Simiduia agarivorans SA1 = DSM 21679: one gene and its partner. The protein of the gene in region 1 binds, or shares a complex with, the protein of each later gene. Links are inferred from orthologs where the notes say so. Each region holds a gene or a part of one and is shown on either strand. Other genes may lie near its edges.

Evidence for each region.
Region 2: the proteins of tsaB (region 1) and tsaD are in contact, whole or in part, in a solved structure (PDB 4WQ4), measured with the Escherichia coli proteins. The link is inferred for Simiduia agarivorans SA1 = DSM 21679 from one-to-one orthologs.

Annotation. Positions count from the first base shown.
Region 1 is NC_018868.3:281,664-284,702, forward strand. What follows is about bases 1-2,718. They hold tsaB (tRNA (adenosine(37)-N6)-threonylcarbamoyltransferase complex dimerization subunit type 1 TsaB), read left to right. Parts: upstream 1-873; coding sequence 874-1,563; downstream 1,564-2,718. Other genes in these bases: hemH (ferrochelatase), read left to right, coding at 1-817; M5M_RS01315 (undecaprenyl-diphosphate phosphatase), read left to right, coding at 1,608-2,396; M5M_RS01320 (NAD(P)-dependent oxidoreductase), read left to right, coding at 2,422-2,718. In the rest of the region: more of M5M_RS01320, read left to right, coding at 2,719-3,039. UniProt on the Escherichia coli protein: Required for the formation of a threonylcarbamoyl group on adenosine at position 37 (t(6)A37) in tRNAs that read codons beginning with adenine.
Region 2 is NC_018868.3:2,160,088-2,163,367, forward strand. Bases 244-3,202 are described here. They hold tsaD (tRNA (adenosine(37)-N6)-threonylcarbamoyltransferase complex transferase subunit TsaD), read left to right. Parts: upstream 244-1,180; coding sequence 1,181-2,224; downstream 2,225-3,202. Other genes in these bases: M5M_RS09630 (GatB/YqeY domain-containing protein), read right to left, coding at 244-279; rpsU (30S ribosomal protein S21), read right to left, coding at 401-616; folB (dihydroneopterin aldolase), read left to right, coding at 2,217-2,570; folK (2-amino-4-hydroxy-6-hydroxymethyldihydropteridine diphosphokinase), read left to right, coding at 2,570-3,088; M5M_RS09655 (hypothetical protein), read left to right, coding at 3,164-3,202. Outside these bases: more of M5M_RS09630, read right to left, coding at 1-243; more of M5M_RS09655, read left to right, coding at 3,203-3,280.

The DNA of each region.
Region 1 (3,039 bases):
TCGCCCCCGCAAAGTGGCCCATGCCTATGCCTCGATCTGGACAGAGCAGGGGTCGCCCCTGCGGGTGTTGACGGAATCTCTGGCCGCCCGGCTGCAAGCGCGCCTGTCGGCAGAATCCGGCGAAACCGCACCCAAGGTCGCCGTTGCCTATACCTATGGGGAGCCTTCTGTGGCGCATCAGCTGTCGGTGCTGCGCGAGGCCGGAGTGGAGCGGACGTTGGTCCTGCCGTTGTATCCGCAGTACTCGGCCACCACCACCGGCTCCGTGTATGACCAATGCGCGGCGGTGATGAAAGCCAGCCGCGATATCCCCGATCTGGTGATCCAGAAGCACTATTATTCCCGCCCTGATTACGTACGAGCGTTGGTTAACAGTATCCGCACGCATCGCGCCCAACACCCGGGTGCCGATTGCCTGTTGTTTTCGTTTCATGGGATTCCACGTCGCAATGTGGATCTGGGCGACCCTTACGAACAGCATTGCCTGCACACCGCGCGCGACGTGGCCACCATTCTGGGGCTGGAAGAGCACCAATGGCGGGTCAGCTTCCAGTCCCGTCTGGGGCGGGCTGAATGGCTCAAACCTTATACCGACGAAACTCTGCGCCAGTTGCCGTCCGAGGGTATTAAGCGTCTGGATGTGATCTGCCCGGCCTTTGCGATTGATTGTCTTGAAACGCTGGAAGAAATCGACGTGGAAAACCGCGAGGTGTTTCTGGAGTCCGGCGGCGAAGATTACCAATACATTCCGTGCCTGAACGATTCCGAAGATCAGGTGTTTTTCCTGGCCAATCTGGTGGCCGAACGTTTGGGTTGATGCTGCGCAGGCGACGCATTTCTGGGACAATAGCGGCTTTTACCTAAGCGATTGAAATGAAAAATCTACTCGCGCTCGATAGTTCCTCCAACGCCTGTTCCGCCGCGCTGTTATGCAATGGCTCGGTCACTCATCGCTGGGAGTTGGCGCCGCGTGGCCACATGCAACGGCTGCTGCCAATGGCGGACGAATTGTTGCAAGCAGCGGGGCTGGCTGTGAACCAGCTGGATGCAATAGCCTTTGGCCGAGGCCCTGGTTCGTTTACCGGCTTGCGGGTGGCAACCGGCATCGTGCAGGGCCTGGCGTGGGGTGCAGATCTTCCAGTGATACCGGTGTCGACCCTGCGGGCAATTGCGGCGGGCTTCCAGCGTACCCAGCCCGACGTTGACGGCAGATTACTGGTGGCGGTGGATGCCCGCATGGGCGAACTCTACGCGGCCCATTTCAGGCTCGAGGGGCAACGTCTGGTGAACGACGGTGCCGAGCAATTGGTGCCGCTCGCCGATGCGGCTGCCTTGCTGGAAAACGTCGATGCTGGCGCGGGCAGTGGCTGGCAATTGGCCCCGTTAAACCAGCAGCGGCCTGCAGTGTGCCTGCCGGAATTGGAGCCCGATGCGTTGGATATACTTCACCTCGCCCGGCAGGCGGATGCTGTGCCAGTGCAAGCCCATGAAGCCAAGCCCGTGTATCTGCGCGACAGCGTGAACTGGCAGAAGCGCACACGCATTCGCACCGAAAGTTTGTAAATTTCTGCGGGCACTGCCCGCACTCTTTGTTCAGAAGGATTCCCATGGATTGGCTTCAAACGCTCATACTCGCCCTGATACAGGGCTTGACTGAGTTCTTACCCATTTCAAGCTCTGCCCATCTTATTTTGCCGTCCGAATTGTTGGGCTGGCAGGATCAGGGCCTGGCGTTTGATGTGGCGGTTCACTTTGGCAGCCTGCTGGCGGTTATTCTGTACTTCCGTCGCGATCTGACCCAGTTGGCAGGCCAGTGGTTTGCCAGTTTTGGCGGCAAAACAAACCACGAGAGCCAGTTGGTGTGGATGATCGGCTTCGCCACCATTCCCGCCGGCTTGGCCGGTTTACTGGGCAAGGAATTCATAGAAACCCACCTGCGTTCGGCCGAAGTGATTGCCTGGGCCACCATCGGGTTCGGCCTGCTGTTGGGCCTCGCCGACCGGCAGGGGCGGGGCGTTAAGACACTGATCGACATGACCTGGCCTCTGGCGTTGGCCATCGGCATCGCCCAGGCGTTGGCGCTGGTGCCGGGTACTTCGCGCTCGGGCATCACCATGACCGCGGCCTTGCTGTTGGGCTTCAGCCGTACGGATGCGGCCCGGTTTTCGTTTTTATTGTCCATCCCCGTGATCGCCTTGAGCGCGGGCTATCTGAGTTACAAATTGATAGGGGTGGCGGATGTGGACTGGGCCACCATGGGGCTGGGCTTTGTACTCTCGGCCCTCAGTGCCTATGCTTGCATTCATTTTTTCATGCAATTGATTGAGCGCATCGGCATGATGCCTTTTGTGATTTATCGCTTGGTGTTGGGTGTCGCCCTGTTGTGGTTGTTATAGCCCGGACCTGTAGGAGAAACGAATAATGAATCTTGCGTTTATCGGCTTGGGTGTTATGGGCTTTCCCATGGCAGGGCACTTGCAGCAGGCGGGTCATTCGGTACGCGTATACAACCGCACCACCGCGAAAGCATTGGATTGGGTGGCCCGCTACGGCGGTAGCCACGGCGAAACCCCCAGAGCCGCCGCTCAGGGGGCGGAGATCGTGTTCTTGTGCGTGGGCAATGACGAGGACCTGCGCTCGGTGGTGTTGGGTGCCGATGGTGTGCTGTCCGGCATGGCGCCGGGTTCTGTCATCGTGGATAACACCACGGCCTCGGCGGAGGTGGCGCGCGAGCTGTGCGGACTGGCGGCAAAACAGCAAATCGCTTTTCTCGACGCGCCGGTGTCCGGCGGCCAGGCCGGCGCTGAAAAGGGCCAGTTGACCGTAATGGTGGGTGGCGATGCCGTCGCCTTTGCGCGCGCCGAACCGGTGATTGCGCATTTTGCGCGTTCAGTGAAATTGCTGGGCCCGTCGGGCAGTGGTCAGTTGTGTAAAATGGTTAACCAGATCTGCATCGCCGGGCTGGTACAGGGCCTCGCGGAAGGCCTGCATTTTGCCGGCAAGGCCGGGCTCGATGCGGCGGCGGTGGTCGAGGTGATC
Region 2 (3,280 bases), 1.9 Mb from region 1 along the record:
GGGCAGGAATTCCTGAATCACCGCCATTTCGGCTTTCTCCACCTCGGCCAGATCGGTGCGGCCGGCGGCCTCAAACTGGCTGACGGAGTCTTTGCGCTGCTTGAGCATCTTGTCGAGCACCGCCAGGGCGCGCTCATCACTCACTTCAATGCGCTCGTCCACCTCAATGCGCTTGAACTCGGCCTGAATCAGCCGGATGGCGGCCAGGCGCTCTTTGGCGCGGGCTTTCATGGCGTCTTTCATGGCATCGCTGATGCGGTTTCTGAGTTCGGTGCTCATGGTGGCTCCTTGCGGCATGGTTATGGTGGCACAACGACCAACGGCCGGGGCTTGGATACCCGGCCGTGCAGTCAGTCAGTACTGGACAGAAATCATTGCCCCGGACAGGGCGGGAGACAACTCAGTACAGGCGCTGGAACTTGCGGTTTTCGCGTGACATCTTCTTGGCGTGACGCTTAACAGCGGCAGCCGCTTCACGCTTACGTACAGACGTGGGCTTCTCGTAAAACTCGCGACGACGTACTTCGGCCAGAATACCGGCTTTTTCACATGAGCGCTTGAAGCGACGCAGCGCTACATCAAAGGGCTCGTTCTCTTTAATCTTAACTGATGGCATTTGACTACCTGACTGTTGAATTCTCTATCGGGGCAAGAAAATAAGACCCGATTCCAAGGGGCGCAGATTCTAACCACATCGCCTGCCCACTTCAAGCCTATTTTAGTTCATCGTATTGGGGAACCCGAAATCCCCCAACACTTGGATAATAACGTGCGTTTACCCAATCTCCACGCGGGGGAGCGGGTGATAGGGCAGATATTACGGGGCGTCGGCGGCATGGGTTGCGGCGAATTGCTGGCAAAGCATGCTTTGCATTCGCTGCAACGCCCTCAATCCATGATTGAGGGCCGGTCCCGCAGGGCCGCCGTCGAGCTACAGGGGTGAGGCAAGCGATTGCAATACATCGTATTGCGCGCAGCCGCACGACCCCAGGCTACGCATGGGGTCCGGGCCCGACGGGTTTTTACGCGTCCCCGGAATGTCTGCCCTATTGCCCGCCCATTGTCAGAAAAATGTGCCCAACTTGCAGCACCAAGCCCCCACCCAAGCCGCCTATACTACTGGCATCATTCACCACCCCCTCGTATCATGCCGGCCCACACCGGCAAATACTGAAACGGCATGCGCGTACTTGGCATTGAAACCTCCTGCGACGAGACCGGTATCGCCCTTTACGATACCGACAAAGGCCTGTTGGCTGACGCTCTTTACAGCCAGATTGATCTGCACAGCGAATACGGCGGCGTGGTGCCGGAACTGGCCTCGCGCGACCATGTGCAGAAAACCCTGCCACTGATCCAGCAGGTATTGGATGAAGCGGGTCTTGATAAGCAAGACCTGGACGCCGTCGCCTACACCGCCGGGCCCGGCCTGATTGGCGCGTTGATGGTCGGCGCCGGCATCGGCCGCTCGCTGGCCTACGCTCTGAATATTCCCGCCGTGGGTGTGCACCACATGGAAGGCCACTTGCTGGCACCCATGCTGGAAGACAATCCGCCCGCCTTCCCGTTTATCGCCCTGCTGGTCTCTGGTGGGCACACCCAGCTGGTGCGGGTAGATGGCATCGGCCGCTACAAGCTGCTGGGCGAATCACTGGACGACGCCGCCGGCGAAGCCTTCGATAAGGCCGCCAAAATGATGGATCTGGACTACCCGGGCGGCCCACACATCGCGCGTCTTGCCGAAAAGGGCACGCCCGGCCGCTTTACCTTTCCTCGCCCCATGACCGACCGGCCCGGGCTGGATTTCAGTTTTTCCGGGCTCAAGACCTTCACCCTCAATACGGTGACCGAGCACGCCCAGGCCAACGGTCTGCCCGACGACCAGACCTGCGCCGATATCGCCTTTGCCTTTCAGGAAGCCGTGGTTGGGACCTTGGTGATCAAATGCCGGCGCGCGCTCAAGCAAGAGGGCCTCAAGCGCCTGATCATCGCCGGTGGTGTGTCGGCCAACAAAGCCCTGCGGGAAAAACTGGAAGCGGAGTTGGCAAAAATGGGGGCGGGCGTGTTTTATGCGCGGCCCCGCTTCTGTACCGACAACGGCGCCATGATCGCCTACGCCGGTGCCCAGCGCCTGCTGGCGGGGCAGACCGAACCACTGCCCATTGCCGTCACCCCGCGCTGGCCCATGGAAAGCCTGCCGCCCTTGGACAATGCCCATGACTGACCAGATCATGATCGAAGGCCTGTGGATCGAGACTGTCATCGGCGTGTACGACTGGGAGCGCGAACTGCGCCAACGGCTGCTGTTGGACCTGACGCTGACCACCGATATCCGCCCCGCCGCCGCCAGTGACGACCTGGGTAAAACCCTGGATTACAAAGCCATTACCGATCGCATCATCGCATTTGCCGAAGGGTCATCGCACCAGCTGGTGGAGACCTTAGCGGAGCAAATAGCCGCACTGGTACAAAAAGAATTCGGTGTGACCCGGTTGACGTTAAAGCTCAGCAAGCCCGGCGCCCTGCCGCGCGCGCAGAATGTGGCCGTATTCATCGAGCGTGGCCGTTGATGGCACGGGTATTTTTAGGTTTGGGCAGCAATACCCAGAAGCACAAGCACCTTTGTGCCGGGCTGGATGCGCTCGCGCAGACCTTTGGCCCACTCGACATTTCTCCGGTGTATGAAAGCCTGTCTGTGGGCTTTGATGGACGCAATTTTTACAACCTGGTGGTGGGTATCCACACATCACTGGACGTGGCGGCACTGTCAAAAGCCTTAAAAGCCATTGAAGATGCCAACGGCCGCCTGCGCGACGGCCCCAAGTTCGCCCCCCGCACGCTCGATATCGATATTCTCACCTACGACGATCTGGTGGGGGTTTACGCAGGTGTTGAACTGCCCAGGGATGAAGTGTGGCTCAATGCGTTTGTGCTGCGTCCACTATCCGAATTGGCGCCGGACGACATACTGCCCGGTCGGTCCGAAACCTACGCAGCCCTGTGGCAAGCCTACAGCAACCCGTCACAAAAACTCTGGCCCGTCAGTTTTATCTGGTGCGGACGCGAGCTCAGCCCCGTCGCGTCCTGATCGGTCGCGGCTTTATTGCTGCTTCATTGCGCAGTATTCTCAACCCTGGCCCGATCATCGTCAGGACTCGAGCACATGGACAAGCCCGGCTTCAAACTCCCGCACCTACCGCTTACCCGATGGCAAAACTGGCGTGAAGCATTACACCAACGCTGGCATCGGCTCACAGGTTTTCAGAAATTTTACCTGCTC